DNA from 4 places in the Colwellia sp. M166 genome. Region 3 is predicted to be linked to each of the others. Evidence: predicted binding sites of a transcription regulator. Region 3 holds the regulator's gene; each other region holds the start of a gene.

Region 1 (5,349 bases), 1.3 Mb from region 3:
TTGCGCATATTGTGAATTTAAGCTTCCCGCTAGCTGCTCATAACAGAAGCGGTGAAGATAAACAGGACTAAGCTTTTGTTCCAATGGGGCAGGTTTAAAAAGCACTTTCAGATTCCAGTCCATTGGTTGGTTATACGTACGTAAGTAGTCTATATCGCACTGGGAATTGAGGGCTTCATAGAGCTCTTTTTGCCTTCCAACCAGGCCAAGCTCTTGTACTTTATCCTGCCACTGTTGCCTTTGACTGCTGTAACTGCTTTCTTTACTAATCAAATCCGAAAGTGAACTGGATATTTGTTTCACACTATATGGTATCCCCTGGACTTTTTCCGCTAGGGATTGATAATCAGGCATTGACTTAATAACACTTATGGCCTGAGAAAAACTATAGGTATTAAGTGCGTTGGCACCGGTCACACTTGCAAATTGCTCTGCCTGTTTTACCTCTGGAGTCGGTTCTTCTAAAGCTAAATCTAAACTTAAGGCCGGTTTAGGCGGCCAAACGCCTTTTTTAATCAGCCCAACAAATTCCACTAACGCCAAATAAGATTTGGGCTGTTGCGCCTCTGATAACTGTCTGTATATATTCCCGCAGGAAGAATTTAGATCTATTTCAATAGTTTGCAACAAATTATAGGTATTGCGCACTTCATCTGCGGCACTGATGTTTTTGGGAGCTTGCTTGATGGTAACAAGCATTTCTTCAACTTCGGTTTTTTTACTTTGACACATATCAGAACATAGCTTCTTCATCATATCACCGTCTTGATTCTGACAGTGTTGACTTAGATCGTCATATAAGGCCGGGATTTTGTCACTGTCAACTTGCCCATTGGCAGCATAAATATTGGTATCGATACTCACCTGCTGAGCTACAGCTTTACCTGGTGAAATCTTGGATTTTGCCAGAGCTTGTTGCCCATAATGGGCCATTTTCAATTTAAACAACTCAGTGCTCAGCGTTGCTTGTAAAGCCCCCACTTGTTTAAACAGGGGCGAGTTACGACCATCGTCATTTGCGGCCATGGCGGTCACGCAATTCATGACAGCATTCTCACCCTCACCACTTATGCCGGAGAAAGTTTTAGCTTGTTTAAATTGCTCAGCAGAGGCTGTGCAAATTTTTGTGCACTCGGAGGTGGAAAACATACTGTTGTCACACACTTTAGCTGCATCTTCGAGTTTACTTATGTAGGGTGATAAATCAGTATCTGTTGTTACGGCGAAAACGGGATTTAGTGATCCAACCAGTAAGATTATAAGTAGTGCCTTCATGATCTCTTCCTGTAGAACAATAAGTTCTATCAGAGTATAGGATGAATAAAAAACCTGTCAAAGTCGATTTGAACGGGTTTGAAAGGTTGTTTCTTCTCATTTTATAAGGGCAAGAACGTACATTAAAGACCCGCTTAACGGTAGAAATGAGCTCTGGCTATGTAAAAACTCATAACCAGCTGCCATTTGGATATTATTTTTGTGCTGCTGTAAATGATAGCGACGATTACAAGAACTTGAGTTTTTTACGTTTGCTAACGTGATGGGCAATACTGTCTAGCGTTTGTCATTTTTTCAGAAAAGCGAACTGGACTGTATCCCTTTAAAAATTAACTATAAAGAAAACTAACATCAATCATTAAACGTAGTCACACTTAGCTCCATTTTTACTTTTACTTTTACTTTTACTAAAAATAAAGTAAGGCTCACAAGATTGAAGTTGTCGGTTAAATTTTGAAACATAAGAGCAAAAACGATTTTATTAACGACAAATCATTTAGTTAACTTGCTATTCAAAACTGCAAGATAAAAATGATAGCCGCTTCAAGCAAAGATTATAGATATAAAAAAAGCACTATAAAAATATAGTGCTTAAGATAACAGCGGCATGAATCACCGCAGGAAAATAAACTTACAATAAGTTATGAAGCTTTTTTATTACGACTAAAACCAAAAGACATTAATCCTAGACCAAGTAAAACTAAAGTACCCGGTTCAGGTACTTGGCTTGGCGCCGGAGAAGTTATCGTTGAAGAAAAGCTTTTTAATGTTTTTGCATTATTCACTAGGCCTTGAGTAGAGAAAAACCACTCGGTTTCTGTCGTCGTAAAATCGACATGTGAAACATCACCAATAATGTAAACTCCTGTTGAGCCACCAACTTTACCATTACTGCGAACTGAAGTCCCGGTAAAAGTAAAGCCTTCTACTTCCCATAAAATATTACCAACGATGTCACTTAAAGTCAGTGGGGTTTTAACAGTAAATACTGTATCGTTATCGAAATAACTCAGGTAATCGCCCGTGATAATCTGAGGTCGCAAACCAAAATTGTTAAGCGAAAAGTCTATTTCGATTACTTCCCCTGAAGAGTTTAAAGTGGTTTCACCGATTCCAAACACATCAAAACTACCATTAATTCCATTTATTAATGTTGCGTTGGCTGACATAGATAACGTCATTGATAAACTAACACAAAGTAATATTACTGTAGTGAATACTTTCTTTAACATGGTACATCCTTATTTCTAATACAAAGGCAATAATTCAAATAAAATGGAGTTTAAGAACTTAAGATATATTACTTATAAATTAGTCATCTATAACAACTACCACGCTACAAGCAAAAATAAGGCCAATATCACAAGCCATTGTTTATCAAAAGAAAAATAAACCAGCAATATTTAACTACTTACAATGTGTTAAATATACGGACGCTCAAAAATTAAACAAACGATTGATTTTTAAACAGTTTATTTAACTAAGATTGCTAAGCACTAAAATCATTACGCTATTTACTGCGTTAATTTCTGCACTATTTACTGCCTTAATTACTTGCTGATATTTGCTTTAATTAGTTAGATCAAAAAAAGTTCGCAGGTGCGAACTTTTTATTTATTTTTATGAAAAACTAAAAGGCTATAGCTGTGTTAACACCCCGTCGTTGACTTTAAATTGATATAGGCGAACTTTTGAGAGAAAGCTTTCAGCATCGTGATAGTAGTTACGAGTCACCGTATCCATGTTATGAAATTCACTACCCGTGTTATGAAAGCTAACTAATACCTGCTCGGCATCAACTTCAACAATAGCAACGCCATGTTCCCACATCCGAGAAAATACCATGTCATCAGTTATATCATCACGTTTGGTCGCACTGCGCACTAGCGGATCAAAGTAGAACGGTAAATCGCTAAGTGCTTCAGGCACATCACCCAATTGTGAGAATATTTGCTGCATACCATTTTCTAAAAATGAACCGAACGTACCTGACGATACCGATGAAGTCGTAAAGTTAAATGATCGCTTACCCGTTACGTTATTCGCTTTATGCTCAGTAACATAACTACTGTGTACGTCTCCGCCTAAACTGATCACGCCAAATTGGCTCATAACATTATCAACAAACGAGGATTTAAATTGTGGAAAACCATCCCATTGGTCAGCTTCTAAGTAAAAACGTTGTTTTAACGCCGCAGGAATAGCATCAGAATTCAGTACCTCTTCCAGTAAGCTTAAGCCACTGTCCGCTCGACTCGCTGATAAGTCAAAAATCAGCGGTGAAAACGACACTGAACTGCCTAACATTTTCCAAGTACTGTTTGACGTAGCGAAGGTTTGTCCAAGCCATGCCGTTTGCGCCGCGTCAAAACCACTTTGTACTGACCTGCCTTGTAAATTAGCCACATACTCTAAATAACCAGCGTAAATGTCATAGGTGTCTTTCACCACAAGATAACGGCTACCAATAAAGTTAAATAGCGAGGTTTTACCCATAGTATAAAAAGCGAGTCCCTGTGCAACGCCCGTTTCAGTTAATGCTGGTAACATTTGGATCGGATGATCATTCGGTAAGCTTGCTTGTGCAGTGCTCAATACTTGGTTCAGATAACTGGTGGTTAAATTACCTTGTATCGCGGCGACCGCACGTTGCTGCGCTTTTGCTAAAGCTTGTGTTTCTGTCATTTCAACTCGTGCAAGTAACTCTTGCATGTAGAGGCCGGTAAAAATTTCTAAAAATGTTGCTTTATATGGCGCAAAAGCTGCGTCATCTATATTCACATACGGTGACATTTGGCTCACAATGCCATCAACCTGTGCTTGTGCCATGCCGGTGCCTAACAAAAAGCCACTTAAGGTTGCTTGGTCCATCGCAACGGTCGCTGGAAAAGCATCTTCAGGTAAAATATGATCAGGGCGATTAGTACGAAAATCTGTCATGGCTAGATGTAGATGTTGACCAAATTGAAAGTCACGATAAATACGGGTATTCGGGAATAGGTGTTCATCACTTATAGCTAATGTACCTGCCGCTAATTCGGCTGCGCTATGCACTTGTTCGTGATCAATAGGCATATATTCAAAATAAGCCATTTCTGAATTTTTCTTACGCTGGGTTTGTTGTTCATCACCGGCGCCATCAAGGTAAGTAGCCCTATCACTCCAGCTATCGTCAGAAAACTCATGATCATCCCATATCGCTATCATCGGAAAACGCTCATGGACACGTTGCAATAATTCATCTGTGCGGTAAGTTTTATAAAGCTGACGATAGTTATCTAAGCTGTTCGCCGCTTGGCTTTTGTTATCGCCGACACCTAAAGTTAACACACCCTCTTGGTCAGTAAACTCAATGCTACGGGCGCCACCTGCTGACTGGAATAACGCATCACCGGTAGTTTCATAAATATAATCACCTAAATGCACCACGAAATCTAAATCGTCATTATCAAGTAGTGACAAGTAGTTATTAAAATAACGACCGATATAATCCTGACATGAAACATAGGCAAACTTTACTTTGCTGTCACTATCAATTGCCGCAGCAGTTTTTGTTCGGCCGGTGCGACTGGCATAGTTTTTACCGCCGTTTTGATAAATAAAGCGATAATAGTAATGTTGCCCTGCTTCGAGTTCAGTTACCCGAATTTTTAAACAATGATCAGAGGCAGCTAAGGCATCAAAGCTTTCTTCAACTACTAAATTTGCAAACGCTTCATCATTGGCCACTTGTAATATAAGTGAAGTATCAGTACCTGAGCCATCATCAACACGGGTCCATAATATAACGGAGTCGGCTTTAGGGTCACCAGATACCACAGACTGTGGAAAATATTGACTGCCATCTAAAATACTCGGTTCAACTGGCTCAGGTGTTACCACAGCAGTTTTTTTATCTGAACCACCACAACCGACTAAGCTTGAGGTCACGACAACGCCAGCACTTACCGCTAGGGTTTTGATAAATTTTCGACGGGTGTAAATCATATTAAGCTCCTTCCTACTGATATTTAATTGTTGTTATAATTTTTACGATCAATTTCAATACTTATGACATGCTAAATTTAATTTATG
Region 2 (5,349 bases), 2.1 Mb from region 3:
ATGCCGTCCAACATCTTCTCTGACGGCAATCACTTTAGCCTGTAGATCGAAGTACACGGCAGTGTGGTTACCCTTGATACCGTTATGGTTTTCTTGTATTTGTGATAAAGTATCACGTGCTTTGATAATCATATCTACAGAAGGTAAAATAGCGCTAGTTTGAGTTTTAGTAGGCAGTGCCATTACTTCATTAATCGACTCAAGACCACAAAGGCCACAGCCACTCGGGCCGGCCATAGTTCTTCGTCTTTGTTTTAAGCGGTGCTCAGTTCTAGACAGTACCTGCAGATCGAGTTGCCAACCTAAGGATTGTTTTTCAATCACAATATCTAACACTTCTGCGGTTGAATTAATTAATCCTTCCGTCAGGGCAAAACCTAAAGCGAAGTCATGTAAATCATTTGGAGAAACCATCATTACCGATTGACTAATGCCATTAAAACAAACAGCAACTGCAACTTCTGATAGTTTGGCTTGATGCAATAAGTCGAAAGACGATGCTGTATTCATTGTCATAATGTTCCCGTTATTAGCATTATTAGCATTATTAGCGTTATTGCACATTCATTGCATGAACTAAACCGTGAGAATAAATATTCAGATAAAATTGATGTGTGAACAGTCATGTATATGATACGTAAATTTATCTGGAATTAATCATAAAAGTATCAAATAAGGTGATTTTATCTTGGTTAAATGTTGTCAAAGATGAAGCAGTGTAGAGATATTGAAATAATTCTTCAGTTTGGTCACTTACTAAATTGCAACCAACGCTATTATTACGCTAAGTCAAAGAATGATTTGCTGATTAAGTTAAAATCTCATTAATTTCTGATGAGGACTTTTTTATGACATCTATCCCTGAATTTATGACTGCTAAACACCGTGAATGTGATGAGTTTTTTATTGCCGCCGAAAATGCAATTACAGAAGATAATTGGCCATTAGCTAACCAAAGCTTTCAGCAATTTTCTGAAGAATTAGCATTACATTTTCAAGCAGAAGAAAATATTCTATTTCCTGAATTTGAACAAGCCACCGGTATTACTCAAGGACCTACGCAAGTGATGCGTGGTGAACATCAACAAATGCGTGCTTTAGTGGCTGATTTATTACAGGCACTCAGTGTCGAAGATAAAGATGCTTATATTGGTGCGTCAGAAACCCTTATGGTATTAATGCAGCAGCATAATATGAAAGAAGAAATGATGTTATATCCCATGACACAGCAGCGTGTACCTGCGCCTGATGCCTTGTTAACTCAAGTTATTGAGCATTGCCAAATAGCTGAAAATAGCTAATTAGTCGTGATGAAAATAATGGCAGTAAATGTCAGTGCATTGGCGCCGCCTGAGCCAATGCAGGTGATTTTATCTGCACTTGCCCAGTTACCAAATGGCGCTGTGCTGAAAGTAAGCCATCGGCGAGAGCCGTTTCCATTATATGAACGACTGGTTGCTAATGGCTGGTTGTACCATAGTAAGCAAGTCTTAGATGAGAACTTTGTTATTTATATCGCAAAAGAGATTGATAAACAGCAGTTTAGCGCTTTTATCGACTCAGATATTGAGTTGTAAACGCTTTATCGAGCTGTTGTTGTCATTACTGAAAATTTAACCTTTGCAGATTACTCATGAATATCGCTAATTTATCATTTAGTGCCTTACCACCCATCAGCGTACCATTTCGTTATTTCATTAGTGCGGTTATTTTTTTGCTGATAACGGCACTTTTGATACTGACTTCGGGTGAGACAATTTGGCTGAATCGATGGCAGCCAACTTTGTTAGCGGTGACCCATTTATTTACCTTAGGCTCTGTTTCAATGGTGATGATGGGAGCTATCTACCAATTTCTCCCGGTTATTGGTGGCGTAGGTATCGCTAATGTCCGCATTGTTGCTACGCTATCTCATAGTTTACATACCCTAGGCACATTAGTTTTGGCATGGAGTTTTATTTTTCCAAGTACCTTAGCTCATATTATCGCTATGTTAGCGTTAGGCCTTGGTTTTTCTGGTTATATTTTTTCGGTTATTCAAGTCTTAGTTAAAAAACTGAGCCAAGGGCAGACCATTATTGGTATCAGGCTTGCGATGTTATCGTTAATTTCTGTTGTACTGTTAGGCTTACTTTTTATTGCGCAACGTAGCTTAATACTCGATGTAAACATCAGTTTTTTGACCGATAAAAATTATACCGATATACATGCTTTATTGGGTGGTTTTGGTTGGGCAGGGCTATTGATTTTGGCGGTAAGCTTACAAATCATTCCGATGTTTCATGTTACGCCAAATTTCCCTAAATGGCTGGGGAAATATCTACCAAGCGTTTTAGTTCTATTGTTATTACTGTTGTTTATTTTTAAACCCAATAGTACCGGTGGCCAGTTAATTATTGCACTGGTGTTAGTGCTGTACAGTATTTTTAATCTAGCCTTTTTAAGACTATTTAAGCAGCGAAAGCGTAAAGTTGTGGATACCAGTGTTAGTTTTTGGCAATTTTCCGGCATCAGTTTTTTGGCTTTGAGTTGTTTATACTTTTTACCGGATGTTTTTTATCAGCAAATATTCGCTGGCAATAAGGCCTTGGCTCTTAGTGCTGTGTTTAGCTATTTTTATCTGCTTAGTATTATCGAGGCGATGTTGTTAAAAATAATGCCTTTTTTAACCTACACGCATTTGCAAAACCTATGTTTAGTAGATTTTAATGCGATGAGCTATTTACCGCATATGCATGAATTATTGCTGAAAAAACATGGTCAAATGTTGTTTAAATTACATGTTATTTCTTGTTTTTTCCTGATATTGACGATTGCCATAGCAAGTTTTTATGCTTTATTTGCAATAGCTATGTTGGTTGAATTTAGCTGGCTACTTTTCCTAATGCTTCGCAGCTTATACTTATATCGACAGTGCTTAGCAAAAATAAAAAATAATACCCTTTAAATACTGTTTTTACCGTTAAGACTTATCGATGAATATTTGTTCGTTCAGGCCCTGTAAACACTAAATGACGGCTGAGAATCGTGCTTTTTGGCGTTTAAATTCAACATTTTTGCTTTCGCGCTAGTAAAAACATAACTGTTAAGTATAATGTGCGTGCAAATTTTGTATTTGCAAAAAACTAATCAATCAAACTGTATAATTTTTTGTTCAACTTAGTGCGTAACTTATCGGTTAGCAGCTAAATATTTTAATGGATATTTAAGTCTTTAACTAAGTGAATAAATAATTGTACAGATTGATTAAAATCTAAAAATATTTAAGGAACTACTTTATGTTCAAACCAGTTACTAAAACTTTTGAATTCGGTCAACATACCGTTACTTTAGAAACGGGCGTTATTGCTCGTCAAGCCACTTGTGCTGTTATGGCTAGCATGGACGATACCTCAGTATTAGTCTCAGTTGTTGGTAAAAAAGAAGCAAAGCCGGGTCAAGACTTTTTTCCACTAACGGTTAACTACCAAGAGCGTACATACGCTGCTGGTAAAATCCCTGGTGGCTTTTTCAAACGTGAAGGTCGTCCTTCAGAAGAAGAAACATTAATTGCTCGTTTGATTGACCGTCCAATTCGTCCATTATTCCCAGAAGGGTTTACTAACGAAGTTCAAGTGATCATCACGGTTGTTTCTGCTAACCCAGAAATTGCCCCAGATATTATTTCTTTATTAGGTACCTCTGCAGCATTAGCTATTTCAGGTATGCCTTTTAGTGGTCCTGTTGGCGCAGCGCGCGTTGGTTACACTGACGGCAAATACATTTTAAACCCATTACAGTCTGAACTTGCTAGCTCACAACTTGATTTAGTTGTTTCTGGTACTGATTCTGCGGTATTAATGGTTGAGTCAGAAGCTGATGTGCTTTCTGAAGAAGTTATGCTTGGCGCTGTAGTATACGGTCATGAGCAAATGCAAACAGCTATCACCGCGATTAAAGAAATGGCTGCTGAAGTTAATAACCCTAAATGGGAATGGACTGCACCGGTTAAGAACGCTGATTTAGTTGCTAAAATTGCTGAGCTTTCAGAAGCAGCAGTAAACGAAGCTTACCAAATTACTGAAAAAGCAGTGCGTTATGAAAAAATTGCTGAAATTCGCAACGGTGTAATTGCACAATTGCTTGAAGCTGACGCTGAACTTGACGTACAAGATGCAAAAGACTTATTCCACGACTTAGAGAAAACGGTTGTTCGTGGCCGTATCACCCAAGGTCACCCTCGTATTGATGGTCGTGATCCTGAAATGATCCGCGCTTTAGACGTCATGACAGGTGTGCTACCACGTACTCATGGCTCTGCTGTATTTACTCGTGGTGAAACTCAAGCCCTAGTTGCAGCTACGTTAGGTACACAACGTGATGCACAACGCCTTGATACTATTATGGGTGAGAAAACTGACAGCTTCATGCTGCATTATAACTTCCCTCCATACTGTGTTGGTGAAACGGGTTTTGTTGGTTCACCTAAGCGTCGTGAAATCGGCCATGGTCGTCTAGCAAAACGTGGTATGTTGGCTGTTATGCCTTCTGCGGAAGACTTCCCATATTCAGTTCGTGTTGTATCTGAAATTACTGAATCTAACGGTTCATCTTCAATGGCTTCTGTTTGTGGTACGTCATTAGCATTGATGGATGCTGGTGTACCAATTAAAGCGTCTGTTGCTGGTATTGCTATGGGTCTAGTTAAAGAAGGTGACAACTTTGTGGTACTTTCTGACATTTTAGGTGATGAAGATCACTTAGGTGACATGGACTTTAAAGTAGCCGGTACTACCGGTGGTATTACTGCCCTGCAAATGGACATTAAGATTGAAGGTATTACGCAAGAAATCATGCAAATTGCTTTAAACCAAGCAAAAGCAGCGCGTACTCATATCTTAAGTGTTATGGATGAAGCGATTGGCGGACATCGTGATGATATCTCGCAATTTGCTCCACGTATTCATACCATGAAAGTTCCACAAGATAAAATCCGTGACATTATCGGTAAAGGTGGCGCAACAATTCGTCAGTTAACTGAAGAAACGGGCACTACCATTGAAATTGAAGATGACGGTACGGTTAAAATTGCAGCAACTGACGGCGAACAAGCTAAAGATGCCATTGCTCGTATTACTGCACTGACAGCAGAAATTGAAGTAGGTACTATATACACAGGTAAAGTGGTACGTATCGTAGACTTCGGTGCTTTTGTTAACGTCTTACCAGGTAAAGATGGTTTGGTACACATTTCTCAAATCTCTGAAGAACGTGTTAACGCTGTTAGCGATGTATTAACAGAAGGTCAAGACGTAACTGTTAAAGTACTTGAAGTTGACCGTCAAGGCCGTGTACGTTTAAGCATGAAAG
Region 3 (5,349 bases):
GATGACCGTATGGGTTAATGCCGGTAGTAAATTAACTGGAATATTGTCGACACAGTAATAGCCTAAATCTTCTAAAACACGCAGTGCGACACTTTTGCCGGAGCCAGATCGGCCACTTACAATAATTAATTTCATCCGTGCTTTAACTCGCTTGTTGGATTAACTGAAAAAGCTCTTGGTTAGTTTTACATTGACGTACCTGTTTGCAAAACTGTTTGTTACGAAAAATTGTCGCAATACTTTGAAGGGTGCACAGATGATTTTGGCATTCTTCTTCAGGTACAAACAAGGCAATAAAAATATCTACGGGACGATGATCAATAGCATCAAAATTAATCGCTTCTTCTATGGTGATAACCACAGCAATTGGCTGTGTGGCATCACTTAAGCGGCCATGAGGTATAGCAATGCCATTACCTATACCTGTTGAGCCCATTCGTTCACGTTTAACTAAGCTCTCTAATAGTTGAAAAGTGTCGTGATTTGCCAATTTTTCAGCAGCAAGACTACTTAAATATTCTAAAATACGTTTTTTACTTGCAGCCGGTACTGCACAAATAGTGCAGTCCGGAGTTAAGATATCTTGCAACTTCATAAACTTATAAGACCTAATGTGGTGCTACGCTAATGCTTGTTAATCTTGCCTTTGTACTTCAAGATTTGGCGATCTAGCTTATCAATTAAAGCATCAATTGATGCATACATATCATTGTTTTCTGCTTTAGCATGGACCTCAGTGCCACTTAAATGGACAGTGGATTCGGCAATTTGATTGAGCTTCTCGACTGTTAATACGACATGTACATTGTTGATGTGATCAAAATGACGTTCTAGCTTTTCAAATTTGCCATTAACATAATCACGTAATGAATCGGTAACGTCGACATGGTGTCCGGTAAGATTAATTTGCATATGCTGCTGTCCTCTTTTACGGGTGAGTAAGTTGGCCTAGAGTAGGCTTTTACGTTGATTTGATGGCGGTATAGAGAGCGATTCACGATATTTAGCAATGGTCCGCCTTGCGACTTTGATACCTTGCTCGGCTAAAATATCTGCCATTTTGCTATCACTTAAAGGTTTTGCAGGTATTTCAGCAGCAACAAGTTTTTTGATTAATTCACGAATTGCAGTCGATGAACACTCACCACCATTTTCAGTGCTAACATGACTTGAAAAGAAATATTTCAGCTCGAAAATCCCTCTAGGCGTGTGCATATACTTTTGCGTCGTCACCCGTGAGATTGTTGATTCATGCATATCAACAGCTTCGGCAATATCGTTTAATACCATCGGACGCATAGCTTCTGGACCATGTTCAAAAAATCCTTGCTGGCGTTGCACAATACAGTTTGACACTTTTAATAGCGTATCGTTTCTGCTCTCTAAGCTTTTGATAAACCATTTAGCTTCTTGTAAATTCGAGCGGATAAACTGACTATCAGTGGATGATTTCATGGTGCGAGACATCGCCGCATATTGCTGATTTACCGATAACTTAGGTGCAGTATCAGGGTTGAGCTCTACCGTCCAACGGCCGTTTTTCTTTTCAACAGAGACATCAGGAATGACATATTGTTCTTCGCTTTTTATCACGCTATCGCCTGGGCGAGGATCTAAAGATTGTATCAGGCGAATAACTTCGCGTAATTGATCTTCTTTTAAGCGTAATTTTCGCATTAACTGGCGGTAATCTCGATTGCCGAGTAATTCAATATATTCAGTTACGGCTAACTTACTTTCCGCTAACCAAGGGGTATCTTTAGCGAATTGATTAAGTTGAATCAGTAGGCATTCAGGAATTGAACGAGCAGCAACACCTACGGGGTCAAACATGTTAATGCGCTTTAGTACTACTTCAACTTCGTCAAGCTCAACATCTTCAATGCCGACACTTTCTAAGATATCTTCTGCTGAAACGGTTAAGTAACCTGCTTCATCAATGGCTTCAATAATGGCAATAGCAATGGTTTTATCGGTATCGCTAAAGGGCGTGAGTTCCATTTGCCAAATTAGGTGATCTTGTAATGAATCTTTTGTTTCACCTTGGTAGGTATAATCTTCTGATGCCGGTCCAACACCGCCACTACTTGCACCAGCACTAAAGTTGTCATCCCAAGTAGTATCACTATTAAGTTCTTCGGGAATATCGGTTTTGGCTAGGCCTTCTGAGGAGCTAATTTCATCGATCGTTGGTGCTGAATCTTCACTGCCATCTGAGGATGACATTGCTGTATCTTCACTAACACCAGCAGAAAAGGCTTCCTCTAAATGGTCAGGGGTACTTTCCGAGCTATTATCAGCAGTTTCATCAACTTCAAGCAAAGGATTACTTTCAAGTGCCTCTTGAATTTCTTGCTGTAGATCCAGAGTAGATAATTGCAACAGTTTGATCGCCTGCTGCAATTGCGGGGTCATCGTTAACTGTTGTCCGATACGGAGTTGCAGAGTAGGACGCATTTACGTTTTCTTTTCCCTGTTCAAAGACATTATTATTGTGCCGTTGTAGTTTGTTACTCACTATAGCGTGAATTGTTCACCAAGGTATACATCTCTTACATGCTGATTCGCAAGAATTTGATTAGCATCACCTTCAGCAATAAGTTCGCCATGACTAACAATATAGGCGTGCTCACAAACATCGAGTGTTTCTCGTACATTGTGGTCGGTGATCAAAATGCCAATACCACGTTCTTTTAAGTGTAGGATAATTTTTTTTATATCACCTACTGAAATAGGGTCAACACCTGCAAAGGGCTCATCAAGTAAGATAAATTTTGGTTCCGCTGCTAAAGCGCGTGCTATTTCAACGCGTCGGCGTTCACCACCCGATAAGCTCATGCCTAAGTTATCTTTGATATGGCTAATGTTGAACTCTTCTAGCAGATGTTCAAGTTTCTCTTCTCTTTCGATATCATTGAGAGTTTTGCGAGTTTGTAAAATGGCCATGATGTTGTCATAAACCGAAAGCTTACGAAAAATTGATGCTTCTTGAGGTAAGTAGCCGATACCTTTACGTGCGCGTTCGTGCATCGGTAATAAAGTTAAGTCTTCATCATTTAAAACAATGGAGCCGCTATCATTGTTGACTAAACCGACAATCATATAAAAAGAGGTCGTTTTGCCAGCACCGTTCGGTCCTAATAAGCCAACAATTTGTCCAGCAGAGACCTTCATACTGACGTTTTTAACTACTTTTCGGCCTTTATAGGCTTTTGCTAGACCGGTTGCGGATAATGTTGAAGTTGCCATCTACTCTTGTTTATCCTTTGATTTTTCTAGTTGCTCAGTTTTATTTTTAGGTTGTAAAACCGTCTCAACCTTGGCATTTTCTAAGCTTTCAGCATTGACATATTCAGTGTCAAAATTATAAGTAATTTTATTACCGCTCACTTCGCTGCCTTCTTGACGTAATAAGGCATTACCTGAAATGACGACAATATTCATCGCTGGTTCATAACGGATTTCGTTGGCTTGTAAGTTGATTGGACTACCATCTTGCAGGGTTTGCTCAAATGTTGCTGGTGAGCCTTTAGCAATATAAATTTTATTATCGTTTTCTTCTTGAGTGATGACCTGAACTAATTCAGCATGTATTTTAAGCGTGCCTTGAGAAATAATGACATTATCAATATAACTGAATATTTTGTTCTTCAGATCGGCTGCTTGGCGTGAAGAAGAAATTTTAATTTCTTGCTCAACATCAAACTTTTCAGCACTTGCTGCAGGGACTAATAAAAGTAGCGCCGCTAAGAAAGTTAATTTAGTTGTTAGTTTTTTTATAAATGGTTTGTACATGTTCGGTCAATGTCATCTGTGTTGTGTTTAAGTCTACAATTAATCCTGAGCCATACATAGTAAATCCTTTACCTAATATTAAGATAGTTTGCTCTGAGCTGATAATATTAGTTTTCAAGTCCATTTCTAAATTTTTTCCGTGTACTTCCTGTATCAAACTTTCTTCATCAGTGGCGATTAAACGTACGCGATTTTTTAATTTTACTCGGTTGTTACCATACAAGGTGCCTTCGTTGGCGGTAATTTGCCAAGTGGGTTTGTTGTTTTTTGGATATAAAGTGTATTGTGGATACTCAAAGTGTGTGACCTCTAATTGCGCATAATGTTCCATTCGTTGTGCTTCAACATTGTAAGCTAATGCGCCCGATGCTTTATAAATGTCACTGTTGAGATTCTCAGCAATAAATTCAGGGTTACTCGTGCTGTCGAGAATGTTGCTTGTTTCTTCTTGCACGCTATACCATTCAAGCAGTCCATAAGTCGAAACGGCTATGATAAATAAGATTATTGTCGCAAGATAAATTCGGCTCATATACTCGCGCCTGTAGCCGCCGCTAAGGTGTTTTGACTTTGCATTATTAGATCACAAGTTTCTCGTACGGCACCAAAACCCCCTCGGGTATAAGTAATATAGTGACAGAGTTTTAATATCGCAGGATGCGCGTCATTAACAGCAATACTTAAACCCACATAGTTAAGGCAGTCAAAATCTGGCATATCATCACCAATGTAAGCGACTTGCTCAGGTGTTAATTTTAATGCCGCCATCATGGCTTTTAATGCTGGGAGTTTATTTTCTTCACCTTGGACTATGTGTTTAACATTTAATGCACTCATGCGGGTCTGTACTATGTTAGATTTTCTGCCGGTGATCACGGCAACATCAACACCACTAGCACCTAAAGCTTTGATGCCATAGCCATCTTTAGTATGGAAAGCTTTTAATTCTTCGCCATTATTACCTAAATAAATACGGCCATCTGAAAAAACGCCATCAATATCGCAAACAAAGAGTTTAATCTTTTGTGCTTTATGCCAAACACTGGGTGTAACGTTTCCGTACAGGCTATCCAATTTATAGCACTCCAGATTTTAATAAGTCATGCATATTCATCGCACCAATCGGTTGATTATTGTCATTAACAATAATCAAGCCATTAATTTTTTTGTCTTCCATAATTTTTAGTGCTTCAGCAGCCAGCATATCTTGCTTCGCAACATAAGGATTCTTGGTCATAACACTGGTAATACTGTCTTGGTGAATATCAATTTTTGCATCTAAAATACGGCGTAAATCACCATCGGTAAATAGCCCCATCAGCTGACTATTGTCATCAATAATAGCTGTCATGCCTAAACCTTTCAGAGACATTTCAACTAAAGCATCTTTTATTTTAGCGCTTTTTGCTACGGTTGGTAGGCGCTCGTCTTTATGCATAATATCCGTTAAACGCAATAATAATCTTTTCCCTAAACTGCCACCAGGGTGAGATAAAGCAAAGTCATCGGCGGTAAAACCACGAGCATTTAATAGCGCAACCGCAAGGGCATCTC
Region 4 (5,349 bases), 560 kb from region 3:
GAAATATGTTCGTGAACAATTTGCCAAGTTATCGTTAGCAGATGTTAATCGTGTCATTAAAGAAAACTTACAAACTGATGATATTCAATATGTATTTATTTCTGGTGATGGTGAAGACATGAAAAAACGTTTGTTGTCTGAGCAAGTCTCGCCGCTTAAATACAACTCAGAAAAACCAGCCGAGTTATTAGCTAGCGATAAAATTATTGAAAGCTATCAGCTGGCACTACCGGAAAAAAATGTTGAAGTAATCGCTGTTGATGCGGTATTTAAATAATTAACGCCATTATTGCTTAATTATTTTCCTCGTCACTTTCACCTTGATGTGATCGTAATTGAGTATATTTGCACAGATTAAAAACACCACGCTAGTTGTGGTGTTTTTTTATATCTACCGTGCGAGCAGAACGCCATTATTTGCGATATCAGCAGGTATAAAGCATTACTTTATCTTCAAGGTAGATTACAGTACAAATTATGAAAACAAAATTAATTACTCGTGCAGGTTACCTTTTACTGCAAAATGAGCTCAATAAACTTTGGCGTGAAGAGCGTCCAGAAACCACTCGTAAGGTGTCATGGGCGGCAAGCTTAGGGGACCGAAGTGAAAATGCTGATTACCAATACAATAAAAAACGTTTACGTGAAATAGATCGCCGTGTGCGTTACCTGCGTAAAATCCTCGAGGAGCTGAAAATTGTTGATTATGGCCCTCAGCAAGAAGGCAAAGTATTTTTTGGTGCTTGGGTGAGTTTAGAAAATGACGACAATGAAACACTAACATTCCGTATTGTTGGACCGGAGGAAATCTACGGTCGCAATGACTACTCGTCAATTGACTCACCTATTTCGCGCGCGTGTTTGAAAAAAGAGCTTGATGACGAAGTCGTGGTGAAAACACCGACCGGTGAAAAAATTTGGTACGTTAGCAGCATTAGGTATGAGCAATAGCACACATGATGCTGAGATAATACAGAAGCAGGTTTCAGACTAACTATAGTGCAACTAACATTTTCATTAATCCTGCTAATTCAGACTTTGACGACTTATCGGATTGGCTAACTAAGCCCTTAGCTACACCTGCACTAAAGGCTGCAACTAGGCCTTTTTTTGATACTAACAAGCGTTTGATGTCAGATTTAGTTTGTAAAGTGCAATGTCTATCGAGTGCAGATGCCGATAAGTGTAATTGCTTGGCTTTTGCGACTTGTTTTAGTTGGTGTGCAAGTAAAAATTTCATCTCAGTTACCTTTAAAATCGCTTAGTTATTTTGATTAAATGCAGAGAGAGCCGCTGGTACGCCAACTAATCTCCAAATTTGTTTTAACTGCTTAAACAGCCATAAGCCAAGTAATATGTTCACGGTGATTAAGCTAGTAAGGGCAATAGCAATGGACTGGGTTAACTGCATGACAATTAAACCAGCGCCAAAATTCAATAGTATCCATACAGCAGTGGTTATAAGGGTTAATCCTAAGGCAATAGCAAGAGCTAACAAAATAGCGCTGAAACTCAATTTAACTTCAGCTGCAATTAAATTTTTCGATGTGATTAACTTAGCTATTTTACTTTCCCATAACGCCTCAATACCCTCATAAGTCTGCTTGAATGAAGGACTCGCTAAACTTTGCGGCTCAGCAGAGTTTTCTGCCGAGCTTGGTTTTTTATTCTGGCTTGAAACATCCATAGCTATTGCCTTATACTATTTTCGTTTTAAGAATGCTGACACTAGCATGCCAACAGAAAAAGCTATACCGGCAGTTACCACTGGATTTTCGGTTGCGTATTTCTTGACTGTCGAGGTATTCCATTTCGCTTCAAGCTCATTTTGTTTGGCTGCCAGGGTTTCTGAGCTGCTTTGCGCTGTTTCACGAATTGTCTCTTCCGCCGTACCAACTTTCTCCGCTAATGTATCCACTGAGCCATGCAAGGTGTCTTTTAGCTTATCAGCTACCGGATGTTCAGCAGTTAAATTTTTCTTTAATGTATCTTTACTTGCTTGCTTTGACGGTGACATATTAAGTTTCCTTTTCAGTGATTAAAATCTGCAATATTCATTGCACTCACTATGTAATAGCAACTATTGCGCCAGGGTTTTTAATTTATTTTAACTATTTAATATCAAGTGCTTATGTTTTTTTTTTGCTTTTGGGGTTCATCTGTGTTTTGCAAGTTTTACAGGGGCGTTGAAATTTTTTCAAAAATCAAGCGGGGGTATTAATAATAATGACCACCTTAATATAATTTCAGTTTGACGTGATGAAATTTAACCTTAAGCATGAGTATCTAGGCTGAAAGAAACTACGGTATTACTTAAGGCCTGATGTAGTGAGCTGATAGTGATTGTTGGGCTGGTTAATAGCGCTAAGTGTCGTGTTACTTTGCTGATATCAGCAGTAATAACGGTCTGATTGTGTATAGCAGTTGTAGACCTTATTAGTTATTTGACTTATTTACCCAAGTTCTTGTCAGTATTTTTTTAACATATTTATTTTCATAGAACGGTAATTAATAACAAAGTTGGTTACGTCCGTATGTTTTAGCTTGATATAACTTAACGTCAGCTTGTTCAATAAAATCTTTAATGTTGAAATTTTTATTATTTTCGAAAACGGGTGAATGACTTGCTACACCAGCACTGATGGTAACGTTGTGATGTTTAGCTTGTTTAGCTTGTTTAGCTTGTTTAGCTTGTTTAGCTTGTTTAGCTTGTTTAGCTTGTTTAGCTTGTTTAGCTTGTTTGGCATGGACAATATTGAGTTCATTAACCGACGTTATTAAGTCTCTGGCGATTTTTTTAGCGCCTGCTAAGTCAGTAAAGGGTAGTAAAACTGCAAACTCCTCACCACCATATCTAGCGCACAGATCTTGCGTACGTTTTTGAGTTGTGGCTAAACATTACGCGATTAATGTTAAGCACTCATCACCTTGCACATGGCCAAATTCATCGTTATAAAGTTTAAAGTTATCGATATCGATCATAATGAGTGATATTTCACCTTTGCCTCTTATTGCCGCTTGCCATTCGAGTTCTAGTTGATTGTCAAACCACCATCGATTAGCGATACCTGTTAAAGCGTCAGTTTTTGATATTTGCTCAAGATCTTTATTATGTTTGACCAATTTCATGTGGTTTTTAACGCGACTGAACAATATTTTCGGTAAAGTGTCTGAGGCGATATAATCAATGGCCCCTAAAGATAGGGCTTGTGCTTCTTCTCGCTGACTATAGTGCTGACTAACAAATATCATTTGAATATGCTCGGTTGATTTATGTTGCTTAATAAACTTACATATATCTAAGCTGGTCACGCCAGATAACTCTGCCGATGACAACACCACATCTACTTTTCCGCTCAAAATTGCTTTTAACGCAGTTAAGCCATCATCTGCTGTCTGTATTTGAAAATGTTCAGCAAAAATATTTTGCCAATGACTGAGCTGCTGGGTAAATTCATGCACCAGTAAGAGCGTTAATTTGGTTTTAATTTTCGCTATTGATTGATGATTTTTTTGAATGCTTGCTAGCCGGGTTACGTTATCTTGAGCGAGGTTTTTTGAAGTCATGTCATCCTGCCAAATTATTCATTAAGAGCAAAAATAGACCAATATTCAAATAGTTTTCACCTGAACTTGGGACAATAAATATCTTCAACCATTAATCTGATGGTGACCATCAATACATGGCTGAATGTAATAATCTAAGCTCAACTATCGCAACATTTCACGATAGCTCAATGTCTATTCTGAGTTCAGGTTATTCAATATGTGTTTGTTAATTTAAAGCACACCTTAGGTGTGCTTTAAATTTATTTATTGAAATAAATTTAGTGAGTAGTCACTGTTAAGTTGTCCACAACAGATTTTACATCGGTGGTGTTTTTTGCAATAGCAATGGCTAGCTCTTTAGCGGCATCTGAGTCTGCATGGCCTAATAGTGTCACGACACCTTCTTTTACTTCCACTTCAATTGCCGTACCACTAATTTCTGATTCAAATAAAAGCTTGGTCTTAACAACCGTTGCTATTTTCGAATCCATTAGAGCCGTTAGCATTTTGCTATCTTTATTTGCTTTATTATTCAGAACGGTAAGACGGTTATCTACCGAATCCACACCTTCTAAACTCGCAACTAGCTCTTCAGCTAACGCTTTATCAACGTCACTTTCAACTTTACCGGTGAGGATAACTACGCCATTTTGAACATCGGTATTTATATCAAAAGAATTTAAATTTGTGTTAAAGAGTAGTGTGCTTTCAGCTTTACCGTCTAACCAGGCATCTTTTGATCTATCTTGCCATGTATTTTCAGCGTAAGCCGAAGATGAAGCTACTGATAATAGTGATAACGCAACAATTGAACGAATTGAGTTTTTCATCTTACTCTCCTTTTAATTAAGTTAACCTATGAATGCGATTAGCATGCCAAACCAATAAGTCATTAATTATTAGGATAATAATTTTGTTTTGTTATTTTCGCTGGCATTGTTATTAGTGATACTTACAGGCAACCGTGTAAAAATTTCATAGCAATGTAAAGTAGCGGGACTGCCGGCTAATTGGGTAGTATGGCTTAGTGGTTTTTATTGATTGGCCGCTTTTTATTACCCGTTGCTAGGAGGGAAGTTTGCATTTAAAAAATTATTAAATGCAGAAATAAAGGTTGCTGGCAATTAGTAATACACATTATGTATGCTTTTTACCGAACAACCTTACATTTACCTCAATAGACTTAATATGCTTATAAGAAGCGATTAACTTTGATGTCATTGATTCGTTAAATTATTTTATACGTTAGCTTTTTGGCAAGCTTGGATAGGGAATATATTCTTTATCGTCGCCCGGTACGCTAGGGAACTCACGCGCTATCCATTGCTGTTTGGCACTATCAATTCGGGCTTGTTTGCTGGAAACAAAATTCCAATCGATATATCGATGACCAACATTGCTGCCGCCAATTAAGGCGATTTGGCTAGCTGTTTTCGCCTTAATGACAATGCCTTCTGCAGCAGATAGCACCACCATGGTATGATTTTTTACTAAGGCATCTTTTAATGCAATTTCACCGCTGACGACATATAAAGCTCTTTCATCTGCTGTCGGTAAGGTTAAGGATTGCCCAGCGTTAAGTTTAGCTTCGATGTATAAGGTTGAGCTGAAGGTTTTAGTTGGTGAAGTTACACCATAAGCTGTACCGATCATCACGCTAACAGCAACACCATCAGTACTTAATTTTGGCAGTATTGCTGCCGGGTAATGATAAAATGCCGGCTCAGTTTCTTCGTGGGCCTCGGGAAGCGCTAGCCATAACTGCAATCCATGCACTGAATGCACGCTATTGCGTACCTC

The links. The regulator sigma-54, encoded in region 3, starts transcription at its own class of promoters, with help from an activator protein. The targets are predictions, from matches to a motif close to GTTGGCACGNNNNTNGNNT.
Positions count from the first base shown of each region.
Region 1: the regulator sigma-54 is predicted to act here: its motif matches at 2,616-2,634, upstream of FGD67_RS18790 (PEP-CTERM sorting domain-containing protein).
Region 2: the regulator sigma-54 is predicted to act here: its motif matches at 555-573, upstream of FGD67_RS00905 (hemerythrin domain-containing protein).
Region 4: the regulator sigma-54 is predicted to act here: its motif matches at 4,412-4,430, upstream of FGD67_RS10565 (BON domain-containing protein).

Region 1 covers NZ_CP040755.1:4,155,380-4,160,728, reverse strand. Annotated here, with positions in the region: gene FGD67_RS18795 (hypothetical protein) at 1-1,275, opposite strand, end outside; gene FGD67_RS18800 (hypothetical protein) at 1-8, opposite strand, end outside; gene FGD67_RS18790 (PEP-CTERM sorting domain-containing protein) at 1,917-2,507, opposite strand; gene FGD67_RS18785 (alkaline phosphatase) at 2,914-5,262, opposite strand.
Region 2 covers NZ_CP040755.1:181,137-186,485, forward strand. Annotated here, with positions in the region: gene fdhD (formate dehydrogenase accessory sulfurtransferase FdhD) at 1-516, opposite strand, end outside; gene FGD67_RS00905 (hemerythrin domain-containing protein) at 849-1,301, shown strand; gene FGD67_RS00910 (DUF2249 domain-containing protein) at 1,311-1,577, shown strand; gene FGD67_RS00915 (hypothetical protein) at 1,634-2,947, shown strand; gene pnp (polyribonucleotide nucleotidyltransferase) at 3,279-5,349, shown strand, end outside.
Region 3 covers NZ_CP040755.1:2,882,018-2,887,366, forward strand. Annotated here, with positions in the region: gene rapZ (RNase adapter RapZ) at 1-135, opposite strand, end outside; gene ptsN (PTS IIA-like nitrogen regulatory protein PtsN) at 143-595, opposite strand; gene hpf (ribosome hibernation promoting factor) at 625-912, opposite strand; gene FGD67_RS13105 (RNA polymerase factor sigma-54) at 949-2,457, opposite strand; gene lptB (LPS export ABC transporter ATP-binding protein) at 2,518-3,249, opposite strand; gene lptA (lipopolysaccharide transport periplasmic protein LptA) at 3,250-3,795, opposite strand; gene lptC (LPS export ABC transporter periplasmic protein LptC) at 3,761-4,327, opposite strand; gene kdsC (3-deoxy-manno-octulosonate-8-phosphatase KdsC) at 4,324-4,869, opposite strand; gene FGD67_RS13130 (KpsF/GutQ family sugar-phosphate isomerase) at 4,871-5,349, opposite strand, start outside.
Region 4 covers NZ_CP040755.1:2,317,236-2,322,584, reverse strand. Annotated here, with positions in the region: gene FGD67_RS10595 (pitrilysin family protein) at 1-277, shown strand, start outside; gene greB (transcription elongation factor GreB) at 478-951, shown strand; gene FGD67_RS10585 (hypothetical protein) at 995-1,240, opposite strand; gene FGD67_RS10580 (hypothetical protein) at 1,262-1,687, opposite strand; gene FGD67_RS10575 (DUF883 domain-containing protein) at 1,703-2,017, opposite strand; partial or broken gene FGD67_RS10570 (diguanylate cyclase) at 2,509-3,567, opposite strand; gene FGD67_RS10565 (BON domain-containing protein) at 3,828-4,379, opposite strand; gene FGD67_RS10560 (pirin family protein) at 4,795-5,349, opposite strand, start outside.